DNA from 3 places in the Paenibacillus sp. B-A-8 genome. Region 2 is predicted to be linked to each of the others. Evidence: riboswitches for the same ligand, from Rfam matches in the RefSeq annotation. Region 2 holds a riboswitch; each other region holds the start of a gene.
What was found. Region 2 has a riboswitch for cyclic di-GMP ahead of ACN6MV_RS03180 (transglutaminase-like domain-containing protein). Riboswitches for the same ligand answer to the same signal wherever they lie in the genome.

Region 1: another riboswitch for cyclic di-GMP. It lies ahead of ACN6MV_RS10795 (DUF6612 family protein); the one in region 2 lies ahead of ACN6MV_RS03180 (transglutaminase-like domain-containing protein).
Region 3: another riboswitch for cyclic di-GMP. It lies ahead of ACN6MV_RS01875 (anti-repressor SinI family protein); the one in region 2 lies ahead of ACN6MV_RS03180 (transglutaminase-like domain-containing protein).

The regions. Positions count from the first base shown of each region.
Region 1 is NZ_CP183882.1:2,511,901-2,516,225, reverse strand. It holds gene ACN6MV_RS10800 (serine hydrolase domain-containing protein) at 1-1,067, opposite strand, end outside; gene ACN6MV_RS10795 (DUF6612 family protein) at 1,365-2,213, opposite strand; cyclic di-GMP riboswitch class I at 2,333-2,424, opposite strand; gene ACN6MV_RS10790 (copper amine oxidase N-terminal domain-containing protein) at 2,542-3,765, opposite strand; gene ACN6MV_RS10785 (hypothetical protein) at 3,885-4,325, opposite strand, start outside.
Region 2 is NZ_CP183882.1:698,502-702,826, reverse strand. It holds rRNA gene ACN6MV_RS03185 (16S ribosomal RNA) at 1-998, opposite strand, end outside; gene ACN6MV_RS03180 (transglutaminase-like domain-containing protein) at 1,370-2,179, opposite strand; cyclic di-GMP riboswitch class I at 2,193-2,273, opposite strand; cyclic di-GMP riboswitch class I at 2,382-2,462, opposite strand; gene ACN6MV_RS03175 (class D sortase) at 2,587-3,237, opposite strand; gene ACN6MV_RS03170 (GtrA family protein) at 3,272-3,676, opposite strand; gene ACN6MV_RS03165 (glycosyltransferase family 2 protein) at 3,666-4,325, opposite strand, start outside.
Region 3 is NZ_CP183882.1:415,115-419,439, forward strand. It holds gene ACN6MV_RS01870 (2-oxoglutarate dehydrogenase E1 component) at 1-696, opposite strand, end outside; cyclic di-GMP riboswitch class I at 1,169-1,253, shown strand; gene ACN6MV_RS01875 (anti-repressor SinI family protein) at 1,281-1,436, shown strand; gene ACN6MV_RS01880 (helix-turn-helix domain-containing protein) at 1,644-1,973, opposite strand; gene ACN6MV_RS01885 (TasA family protein) at 2,133-2,753, opposite strand; gene sipW (signal peptidase I SipW) at 2,845-3,432, opposite strand; gene ACN6MV_RS01895 (hypothetical protein) at 3,434-4,325, opposite strand, start outside.

The DNA.
Region 1 (4,325 bases), 1.8 Mb from region 2:
GGGTCAATGAACAAGGCACATGCTCCTGCCCCTTCGTGAAAATAAGTGCCTTCAGAGTAAGAAGTACTTACATTAAATCGAAGGTCCGGCCCAAGTCCGTACGGACGATCCGATCCTCCATCTCCCCATGCGTAGTTTGGAATTTTCTCAGTATTGAACCGCTTGGTCATTCTTTGAACAGCCATACGACTTAAGATATGACCACCTTCGTATTCCCCTTGGTTAAGCAACATGATTCCGAACTTTTGTATATCAGTAACTGTTGAATATAAACCCCCACCAGTTCCGGGAAGCTTGATTTCTTCTTCAGACCTTTGTTCCTCATCCGTAAATTCCCCGTTTTGCAGCTTCTGAAGATATTCCTTGGCCCCTTCCGAACGAATGGCGATCCTACTCGCTTTCTCTGGCGGTATAACAAAGAAGGTATCTTTCATGCCTAACGGATTTACAATGTTGTCCATTATGTATTCTTCTGCAAAAACACCCGTTATTTTCTCGATAATTGCACCCAAGATCACATATCCGAACGATGAATACATCCATTGCGTCCCTACTGGAAAATGAAGCCCATAGGAAAGCCCAGCTTGGATCCAGTTTTCTTTTCCAACCTCAGATTCATAAATATACCACCAAGCACTTTTATAGTAAGTATCACTAATAGTGCCATGATCAGGTGCAATGCCGGAGGTATGAGTCAGTAAATGGGCAATTGTAATCGGCTTAAAAGGATCCGCATCAAACTCCGGTAGAATAGAACTAACAGGCTGCCCCATAAAAATCTTACCATTATCCGCAAGCTGCCAGATCGCCGTCGCCGTAAACAGCTTTGTAATTGAAGCAATGCGGAAAATTGTATCCGTTTTCATTTCTTGGGTGCTGTCTTCTTCGTAACTGAAACGTCCCCCGGCACCATTAGCAAATATTTTCCCATAACGACTTAGAGAATAAATATAACCATCAGCTACTTTCTTATCACAGAGATCCCCATAAAAATGATTAAGTGCCTCTAAGCGATCCTCCCTGTAATTCACTTCGTGCAGCTTACTAAGCTCTGTGGATGATAACATTGTTCACACTCCCCTAATATTAAATAAAAACACAATAAATTCTCATAAATGTAAATATACACCTAACTCATAATACCTTGTCAATGTAATAGTTACAACATGATATTTCACGTACTTATAAATTAATTCAGTTTATTAATTACATAAATAGCATGCGCTAAAACCCTAATAAATGGAAGGTCAATTATATATTTAACTATTTTTTACTGATCTCACTTCCGGTAGCCACTGTCAAGAATCGAGCAAAAAGCGCTGCTCTATTGAACAGCGCTTTTTACTCGATATGAAATGCCTTTATTATTCTAGTTCGGCCGGCTTTACAATGGCTGTACCTTTGTTATTCTTGGAATATTTAGCTTCAATTTTCGTGGTGTATGTATCTTTTTCTCCGTCACTGGTCAGCACATAACTCAGATCGACTGTCAGCTTTTCCGTTTGCCAGGTCTTAGTATTGACGAACAATTTCCAAGTTACGCTTTTCGGTTGAACGGTCTCACCATCCCAGAGATTCTCCTGGTCATACAGTGCGATTATTCCCTTAGCTGCTGTCGGATCAGTTATCGTGAACTGTAGGACCGTCTGTGCGCCAACATTGTTGACTTTCATCGATTTTTTATAACTTTTGACCGAATCAAGCATGGAAACAGGATCATATTGACCTTTCGAGTAAAAAGCATTCCACTCCACCTTCTCCAGTCCAAGCCAATACTGTGCATTGGGATCGATGGGCTCCCCGTCATCGTCGTAACCCTCGTCTTCAGATTCATCGATAAGCTCACTTCCGTCTACAAGATAGTAATACTCCTTGTCATTGGCATACAGGCTGTAAGATGTTTTTAAAAGACTGCTATCGACGGTGCCTGCTGCGGCAAAATTCGGCAGACGGTTGATATCCAGCTTCAGTGTGTTGGTGTTGCTGATACGCACCCCTCCGCTTTGAATATCCTGTTTTTTGGTCACATCTAAGTGGAAATTCTTTAGTGCTTTGGAGGCTGCCGTTACTTTGCTGATCATTTGATCCGCAGTGACTGCTGCTGTCGTAGCTGCAGACACAACTTGAGGATTAGACATCCATCCGATCGTTCCGGACAGCAATAAAGCACCCGCTGCCAACCCTGTACCTATTGTTTTAAAAAAACTCTTCATGTACTTCCCCTTTCGGCCCCTTGCGATAATGTAACACCGTATAGGTCGGAATAATAAAAACAGCTCGAAATAGACTACACGTCCTTCAGAACTATCCTTTATGATTCATAAGACATCCCTATGGCGGCCTGGCGATCATTTCCTTCTGTAGAAAGGCTTTAGACCCATGGCTTTGTGTCATCATCTTTCGATGATTTTACCTTTAACGCGGACATTCAATTAGTTTAAATTAGATTAAAGGACGTTTGTCCCTTTGCCAATTTTAGCATGGTCATATTTACCTGTAAACGACTTATCTTCCATTTATCTTTACAATAAAGGTAATAGATTAATTTTTATTCAAATTGCTGTTTTCTCTTTCATCAAAGTACTGGTCTAGGCTGGTGTCAGTATTATAAGTCCAATGACCCTTAACATATTTCAAGTAAATAAGAGCTTCGTATTTATCATTGTCTACCCCTTCATTGTATGTAACATCGCTCCAATCGAGTTTCCCATGGACGACAGCTTCCTTTTCTCCTAGGTAAACGACTCGTTCGTCGGTTAGCAAGTACCTCGATTCAGAATTGGCAAAGTGCCCCTTCATCATACTTTCCCATGTCACCGAACTGAACACAACAGCATTCCATTCTTTAATAATCGAGGGGTCTGTATATTGGGTAGTAAGATCAAGATTTTCGGAGTTATACGCATTGTAATAGGTTCTTAGATCTGCCAATACGGCATTCTGCTCGGTTTGATGATTCTCCATAATAACCGCAGCTTTCTTATCAATATCCGCAGGAAGCTCCATACGATTAAAAATCAAGCTATCATTCGCGATCTTCCACTGTCCTCGTTCATATCGAATATCGAAAAGATACACAGCTTCTCGCTTCAATTCTTCTGTGTTCTTAATGTAAGTTACTTGAAGATTCGCTTCACTAGCAGAAGTGTATTCAATCCGATCTATTGTCACTTTGAAGTCTTTAACTGCGATTTCACTGATTGGTTGATTAGCTTCATAATCATATTCTAGATTCATATAACCTAATTTAAGATTATCAGATGTTAATAAACGGGGACTAAACGTTTCGTAGTATTTCGTAAGTAGTTCTTGAATAGCAGCTTCCTGACCCTCTCCGTACGGTTTCAAGCTCACAGATAGCTTAGATTGATCATAACTAACCGAATATTTCGCTAAGTTACTAACCAAACGAAGAGGAAGATACACTTGTCCATTAAGGACAGGAATCTCTTTATCCAAATAATAAGTCACTCCGTCGTAGTAAATGATAGCCTCACCAGCCCAGAATTCGATTTTGGCACCTCTTATGACCCCTGAGATTTTACGAGTATCAGGATCAAATGATACCTTATAACCCATGGCGGAGAAAAATTGGCGATACGGCACGTACATAACACCAGACTTTAAGATCGGATGAACGCCAGCAACCTTTACATTATTCACAAACAACTGAATAGATTTGTCAGCAGACGCTGTCCCTATAACAAGCGGTGTAGTCATTATCAAGCAAAAGCTCAATAAAAGAACCGCAAACTTTCTAACCATTTAACACATCCTATTCTCAATAATGGCGTAATTTGTTCTACCTGTTTAATTCAACTTCTTCTATATTTCCGTCCCATTCCATGATGACTTTTTTATGAAGGGAAGTGTTTCTATAAATACTATTGAACCTGATTAGCTAAGTCTACTAGATCGGAATCATCCAGTTTGTAATCACCTAACAGATCAAGATTTCCGTTGATATAATAAACAAAGCGGGCCAAGAAACCATCTTTGCTCTCCCACCAAATAGATTGACTGGTCTCATCCTCATCGTAATAAGCCTGTTTTCCGTTTTTTAGTGTATAAGGTTGTTTACCTTGTTCAGATACTTTCTCTGGATCATTTATAACCTTACTTAGAATCAACCTAATTTCCTGTGTGGTCTGCTTGTTTTTATAATGAAAGATATATTGTTGGAGTATATATGGATTATCAAGTTCTATCTTCGTACGAACTTCATTCACTTCAAATGGAAATCTAAACGGCTCAGCGAAATCATAATTCATCGATAGAACCCTATCTTGATTACTACCGCTGCATCCACTTATTAAAATAATCAA
Region 2 (4,325 bases):
TGGTAAGGTTCTTCGCGTTGCTTCGAATTAAACCACATACTCCACTGCTTGTGCGGGTCCCCGTCAATTCCTTTGAGTTTCAGTCTTGCGACCGTACTCCCCAGGCGGAGTGCTTACTGTGTTAACTTCGGCACCAAGGGTATCGAAACCCCTAACACCTAGCACTCATCGTTTACGGCGTGGACTACCAGGGTATCTAATCCTGTTTGCTCCCCACGCTTTCGCGCCTCAGCGTCAGTTACAGCCCAGAAAGTCGCCTTCGCCACTGGTGTTCCTCCACATATCTACGCATTTCACCGCTACACGTGGAATTCCACTTTCCTCTTCTGTACTCAAGTCACCCAGTTTCCAGTGCGACCTTAGGTTGAGCCCAAGGTTTAAACACCAGACTTAAATGACCGCCTGCGCGCGCTTTACGCCCAATAATTCCGGACAACGCTTGCCCCCTACGTATTACCGCGGCTGCTGGCACGTAGTTAGCCGGGGCTTTCTTCTCAGGTACCGTCACTCCGATAGCAGTTACTCTACCGGACGTTCTTCCCTGGCAACAGAGCTTTACGATCCGAAAACCTTCATCACTCACGCGGCGTTGCTCCGTCAGACTTTCGTCCATTGCGGAAGATTCCCTACTGCTGCCTCCCGTAGGAGTCTGGGCCGTGTCTCAGTCCCAGTGTGGCCGTTCACCCTCTCAGGTCGGCTACGCATCGTCGCCTTGGTGGGCCGTTACCCCACCAACTAGCTAATGCGCCGCAGGCCCATCCCTCAGTGACAGATTGCTCCGTCTTTCATTCTTTCTTCAGGAGAAAAAAGAAATTATCCGGTATTAGCTACCGTTTCCGGTAGTTATCCCAGTCTAAGGGGCAGGTTGCCTACGTGTTACTCACCCGTCCGCCGCTAAGTTATTTTGAAAGCAAGCTTTCAAAATAACTCCGCTCGACTTGCATGTATTAGGCACGCCGCCAGCGTTCGTCCTGAGCCAGGATCAAACTCTCCAATTAGTATTGAAAAGAGCGATATGCTCATTTTGAAACATCTGACGAGAAAACTAATTCTCTAATTTTGGATTTCACTTTCGTGATTTCCTACTCACTCGTTGTTCAGTTTTCAAAGATCAAGTTCTCGTTGGCGCCGTTTAATGTCTCAGCAGCAACTCTTATAATATATCATGTTGTTCTCAGTAATGCAAGCTTTATTTTTCGAAAGCCGTTTATATAACTCTCTCAAACATTGCCTGTACGCTGTCTAACAACGCTTAACTATAATAACCTATCTACTCATAGAAAAGCAACCCCTAATAGAAAAATAAACAACCAGCTTAATTATTAAGCTGGTTGTTTATTTAATAGAGTTATGATTCTAGCGTTTCAAATTAATAGTATTTTGCTGCAGTATACTTACTTGAAGCCTTAATAAAATCCGTATTCTTCTTACTCTTCGCTGCCGATGCATCTACCGTGGTATCAATAGTAACCCATTTCCCATCCATCAATACTTCATTCCATGCATGGTATTGCGTAACGTAGCTAGTATTCCCCATCACCAATTTAGCAGGCACATCTACACTACGTAGCATTGCGGCAAAAAGAGAAGCATAGTCATAGCAGATTCCCTTTTTAGTACTCAAAGTGTTGTTAATGTTCGGAATGTAATCTGTTGTTACATTATTAGCAAGAGAATAATCATATTGCACATTAGCAACTACATAGTTATAGATTGCTTTAACTTTCTCTTCATCTGTTGTTTTACCTTTTGTAAGCTCTTTAGCCTTAACGATTGCTTTATCAGAAGAACTCCATTTCACATTCTGTACGGAGCCCAAATATACGGAATTTGAGTCGTTCATAGTTAAATCTACTACTTCAGAATAGAGAGCCTTATATTTATTACCCGTTGTATTCTCAAGAACAGAAACTTTATAAGTCCCATTCCCTTGTTGCAAAGGGAAGTCCTCAGCTTGTCCAGAAGCATATAAATTGTATGTATAGCTACTGTTATCTTTTGTGATCATCAGCTTAACTCTTTTATCTTTTGGAATATCGTAGTTAATACCGATTACACCTTGAGCCAATTTGGATGTATTCAACCAGTTTGAATCTGCGCTTGCAGCTTGAGCTGTGCTTACTGGAACCGAAGTAATCAGCACGAACAGCGCCACCATCATAAAATAAACCTTTTTCACGGATAAAACTCCTTTCGGTAGCTGGCTGCCATCCTTTCGGGAAGGCCCTTTAGCTTTGCGTCCCTACCTTTCGATAGGTTTGCCGTTATCGTATAAGCTCTATCTGTTCTAATTTCGCTAGACAAATTAACAGAATCAGTCCAAGTAGAAATATGAATCTTAGATTCTTATATATTTTATAAAAACAAAAAAAGCCTCTTCATTCGGTAACTGGCTGCCATCCTTACGGGAAGGCCCTTTAGCTTTGCGTCCCTACCTTTCGATAGGTTTGCCGTTTATCGTGTTTAGCTTTTATAGTCTTATACTACCATATTTATCCTCGTAAACAAGAACAAAATTGCTAGTTTTACTATTATTTTATAGTTATCTCTCTGTATTTCAGTTCTCTTGTCATTTCTCATCAACTATTAGGTAAGCTTAGCATGAACAATCAAACGATGTGTAGGATCTACTAGTGGGTCACACGTAATTAGAGTAAGAATCTTATCCTTGTTATTCCCGTCAAGAACAGACACATCACTGGGAAGTACAACAGAAATATCATAAACCTCGTAATTATATACCTGATCGCTCGTTTTTACCGTGATTACATCCCCAACCACAACTTCATTCAATCTGTTAAACAATCTGCCCGTAGTTCTAGCTCTATGAGCAGCTATTGCGGCGTTCCCGATTTCTCCAAGCGGGGCCGTTTCTTTCATATGGGCCGCAGCATGCTTCATATTTGCTTTTGTTGCTCCTTCTAATACTGGCAGCTTCAGATCAATCTTAGCAATCTCTATTAATGCGATAACTTTGCCGCCCACTTCAATCTCCGGTTCTGGCTTTTCTGTTTCTTGAGGCTGTGCCTGTGCATCTAGAACGGATTCCTCTGCTAGTAGCTGAGTGACCTCGGCATATCTACTCTTCAGATCAGGTGGTGGAGTGCTTTCGATGGTGCTCAGTTCAGCCGTTTCTAATAGCTTCTCCTGCTGCCAGTCGTTATACCATTCGTTAGCTTTTGGATAGAGCATGATAAGGATCCCAGCCAGTATGAGCACATACGAGAATTTACGCATGATTTTCACCTCCGTGGATTGGTTCTACTGCACTTTAGAATACCCATTTACGACTTCCGAAGAAGTTAATGATCACCGTCACAAACGTTACTAATACCTTAGAGATCAACACTTGAATGCCTAGTTTGTCAGTCAACAGATGCATTAGCAACAGCGATATTCCGAGCACTACCAGATTCAGTATGATAAACTTCAGCAACTGAGCCTTATCAAAGCCCTCTTTACTGCCACGATTGTGATCCTTGAAGGTAACTTTTTTATTCAAAATAAAGCTGTTCGCTGTCCCTGCACTATAAGAAATCACCTGTGCCAACGCATATACCATTCCAAGTGAGTTCAGTAATGTGAAGATTACGAAATCAATTAGGGTATTCACCAAACCTACGGCATTAAATTTAAGAAACTGTATAAATGCAGCGCGTAAGTTCTTATCTGACATTATTGTAGTCCTTCCGGCGATCCACTTGTTCCTCGTTAGGATATCCTTTAGTCTCACTTACAATATATAGCGGTCTATCCTTAGACTCGTCATAAATCCGTCCGATATATTCTCCAATTACACCTAACAGCATCAGAACGATACCATTAAAGAGCAAATTGACGCCTACAATGGAAGCCCAACCTGGAACCGTCCATGATGTGAAGAAGATTCTTTGAAATAAGACGAAGAATAAATAGAGAAAGCTAGAAAAGGATAGAAAAAATCCAACATACGTAGCAATTTTAAGTGGTTTATGGGAAAAGGAAGTGATACCATCTAGCGCAAAACGAATCATTTTCTTGAGCGGATACTTGGTTTCACCTGCATAACGCTCTTCCCGCTCATACTCCACCATCGTCTGCTTAAAGCCGACCCAGCTTACCAAACCTCTGACATACCGATTTTTTTCCTTGAGCCCCCGTAAGACATCACATACTTTACGATCAATAAGACGGAAATCGCCTGTATCCGTAGGAATGTCCACACTTGTCATGCTGCTGAGCAGCCGATAAAACAGCTTCGCCGTTACCTTCTTGAACATCGTCTCCCCACGGCGCTTCAGCCGCTTCGCATACACAACATCATAGCCCTCTTTCCACTTCTCGAT
Region 3 (4,325 bases), 280 kb from region 2:
TACGATTTCATCGAGCATCGGCACAAGAGCGTCGTTGCCTTCCAAGCTGAAACGTTTCTGACCCACAAAGGTCTTGTGGAGGAAGGTTTCGAATTGCTCTACTTGAATTAGGCGGTTCAGTAGTTCTTTGCGTTCTGAATTATTTAAAGGTGCTGGTGAGCTAGTGGATTCTGCCTGTCTATTCAGCCATTGCAATTCTTTTTCCTCATGCACATGCCCGAATTCATAGGCGATAGTTTTGGTATATGCCTGACGCATACGCTGAACAGCATCCCATCCGGTATGCACGTCATTTGGTGCATTCTCCCAAATGAGTGTGGCAGGTAATGCGATCAGATCCTCACGGGTCAGCCCATAGGTTTCAAGTTCGAGATATTTAGCCATGGGATTGTGGTCCCGCTCAAGCGGATCAATTTCAGCGGCCATATGGCCATATATACGAATATTAGCGATTAACTTGGAAGCTCTTACTGCTTTTCTAAGCCATTCGGTGTCTCCCGAAATGCGAGGCTGTGGAGCCGGTTCGCTATCCGGTGTTAATGGTGGGGGACCCGAATTTGTAAAAAGTTCGCGATAATTATTCTCTACGGTGGTTGGGTCTTTCACAAATTGCTCGTATCTTTCTTGAATGTAGCCTAAATTGGGTCCATAATACTTACTCCAAATGGATTCGTTATAGGGCTCTTTGGCTGCCATGAATACATCCTCCTCAACGGATGAACTCCATACGTGACATTTTGTGTCAATGCTTGTAGGAGCTGTGATGATTGCGGTTTCATTCCTCATCTTATTGTGCTACTTTCCACACATGTAATCAATTCATTCTTTCGTCTAATACGTTCGCAAAATGGTATGGGTTAGCTTATTCTACTAAATAAAGAGTTGTTCTTTTTTATTACCCATTCTAAAGGCCTACTAAAATGATTCTATTATCCTTAATTTTAACTAAATAGGGAATGGGACATTATTATATTGGCTTATATAATTTTATGAATAAGACGAGTATCGCGATAATAGGACAGGAAATTCTATAAAAGAACTTCTATTTTTTGTTTTTTAATGGAAAAACTAATCAGAAATCGACACACTTTTTCACTTTAGTATAGTATAATGTTATTGCAGTTAGCGTTTTTCATATATTTCAAAGTAGATCCTTTCACGTAAAGGGTCCAGTAAAAGGTAAACTTGCCGAAAGGCAGGGGCACAAAGTCGCGGGTCTAAGGTAGAAATACTATGACAGCCGGATTGCCTGGGGACGTAAAATCTTAGGAGGAGATTTTTTGGACAAGTCCAACCAGGGAAGCAACAGAGAACAGCAGGTCATTGATCTAGACGTAGAGTGGGTCCATTTATTATTAGCAGCTAAGAAGGCTGGCATAAAGGCAGATGAAATTCGTCGCTTCTTTCATGAGAAGACTGTGCAAGCCGTGCAGTAATACATTCAGAGCATTACATATCAAATGAGCACAGCGATAACTCGCTGTGCTTTTTTTCTTTATATAAGAAGCTATAAGTTTCAGATGACACACTGTCCTTATATTCTAGTAGAATATAAAACGCCTTCGCAGTCCATATAGGAGAACGAAGGCGCTTATGCTTGATAGTATGAGTAGAAGAGGATCTTATCAGATCAGATGGAAGGATTAATCCTTCTGATCCAGGCGCCATTTCTGGTAGTCCAGAAACTCCTTGAATTCGCGTTTGCTTATGCCTGAGGCCATAGCTTCCTGCACCAATCGGAACCATTCCGAATCTAAAGGTGATTCCTCAGCATCATTAGGTTCTCCATAGAGCAAAGCGTGGATGGATACCTGAAGCGCGTCGGCGATCTTTTCGATAAATTGGATTGAAGGATTGGATTGGATGTTTCTCTCCACATTGCTAAGATACGACTTAGCAACATCCGCTCTGTCCGCAAGCTCAGATAGGGACAATCCCTTTTCTAGGCGGAGATGCTGGATACGTTGGCCCATATTTTGTGGCACTATGCTGACGCCCCTCCGTAATTTTTGTTATTAGTATAGCAAATATCAATAAATTCGACAAAGATTATTGTAAAGAAAAAAGCAGCATCTACTTATCCGCTTTCCGGAATAAGAATCTGCTGCTCTTCGAATGGAAGACTTATTAGATTATTTAGCGGATCCAGCAGTTTGCTTACCTACGAAATCCCAAGTCAGAGTTAATGAATCTTTTTGGAAGTAGTTTTGCTCTTGGCCGTTATCAACAAATTCGAATTGAACGGTGAAGCTATCATTTGTGCCGGCCTTAATTCCAGATGCTTCGCTAGTACCCCAGATTGCATCAAGTCCAGTGTTTTTTACGAGATCCGGTGTCTGAGTCTTCAAATCGGCCAGGGTAGTTTCCCAAACTACTTTCTCTTCACTACCAGGTAAGATGCCGCTTTTATCTTTATTCACCAGGAATTTAACTTTGATGAATTTTGCCAAATCGTTAGCGCCGTTGTTACCACCTACATCATTAATAGAGGTAGCTGTTTTGAGGAGGATCGAACCGATATCAAGTGTACCGTCATTTTTTAGTTTGAAGTCTCTTTTGATCGTATCGCCTGGCTTCAGATCCTTCAAATCAACGATAACAGAAGGATCAGAGTTCAAATCCAGTGTACCTGCTGCGAATGTAGCGGTGCTTTGTGCAGTGTCGCTAAAGTAAGCGAAAGTTCCTCCACCAATCAATGATAAACCCAGTGCTGCAGATGCTACGCCAAGACCCAATGTTTTTTTGATACCCATAATTAAAATTCCTCCTCGGTTTTTGTGGTTTTTTTATAAAAGTTATATATTGTAACTTCCGGTTCGTAAGCGGAAGCGGACAATCAACGAATTACTGTATTTCAGTTGGAGGTGGAGAGGTGGGCAGTATAGCCGCATTTTTCTTTTCGAGTGCAGCTACAGCCTTCCATGATGAATACAGGGCATAGAGCAGGAGCATCAAGCCTGGTACGATCATGAGCACAACACTTCCAGCTTTGGAAACTGCGAAATTCATAGCGTAACCTACATAAGGTACGGTGACCCCTGCATACTCAGCTACAACATTCGTGGAACTGGTAGGGTTCATATCAGGCGCATCATTGTTATCGCCTTTCGTGCGATACATGGCTTCACCAGTAGCATTGTTCATTGTTGCTTCTACAACACGGTGAGTAATGAGCAGGTTTTCTTCATTTCTAAAGGTGATAACATCGCCTTTTTTGAAGCGATTCATATCTCCTCCGGGTTTTAAAGCGACAATCGATCCGGTTTGAATCCCTGGCTCCATCGAACCTGAGAGTACCGATTTGATCTGGTATCCGAAGAAGGCAGGTTCACCGCCGGAGGCCTTGGATAACACTACGGCTATCACCAGCAGAATAAAGATCACAAGCATGATGCTCGATAATGTATTGTTGATCATTTTTTTAATCCGCATATTATTCTCCACCTTTGTCTTGTTGAGGGGCCGAAGGAGCTGGTGTTGCTGCCGGCGGGGAAGAGGTTGTAGCTTCCGCCTTTGGCGTCTCCTGAGGAACCTTTTGCTGTGGTATATCTTGTGGAATCGTTGGCTCTTCACCAACTTCCGGATCGACCGGGTTAGTAGCTGGGGCTTCAGGTTGCTCTTTATTTATGTTCTCTGGAGCAGCTTCACCTGTCGGTGGAGTCGCTTCCGTTTTTGCTTTCTCTTCAGCTTCAGCTTTCGCTTTGTCCTCTGCTTCTTGCTTTTCTTTTTTCTCCAGGGCCAAACGTTCTTCTTTCTTCGCTTGTTCCAGCGCCTCTAATCGGGCTTTCTCAAGGGCTTCCAATTGTTGTTCGCGGGTTTGACTGATCAATTGGAGCTGACTCTGAAGAGTGCTGATGCCTGAAGTAGCTGATTCTTTAAGATCATTCATTTCAGTATTGAGATTTTCATAAGTGGAGGTAAGCTCGCTAGAGATATTGCCAGCCGGTTGACTAAAAGCAATCAGGTAGGGGAACGGCTGCTGAAACGCCTCATTGCGTAACTCTGGTTGTCCATATACATCACTGGTCACTACCGAAGCAAACGGAAGACCGATGTCGTGAATAGAATTTAGGTATTGGATGACTCCATTTAAGGAAGCATTCAGGGATTCAGAGATTACACCACTTTGATTCAGGCTATTTTGCAGCTCACTGAAGAATTGTTCATCCTTGATTTCTAAACAGTTTGAATCTAGAGAGGTCATATATCCTCCAATCTGGAATAATACGGCTGCTGCTGCGTTCAGCTCACTATTGATTTCGTTCCAAATTTGGCTGTTGGTGGCCAATTGCTCATTAACGCCATCAATTTGAGATTGAAGCGCG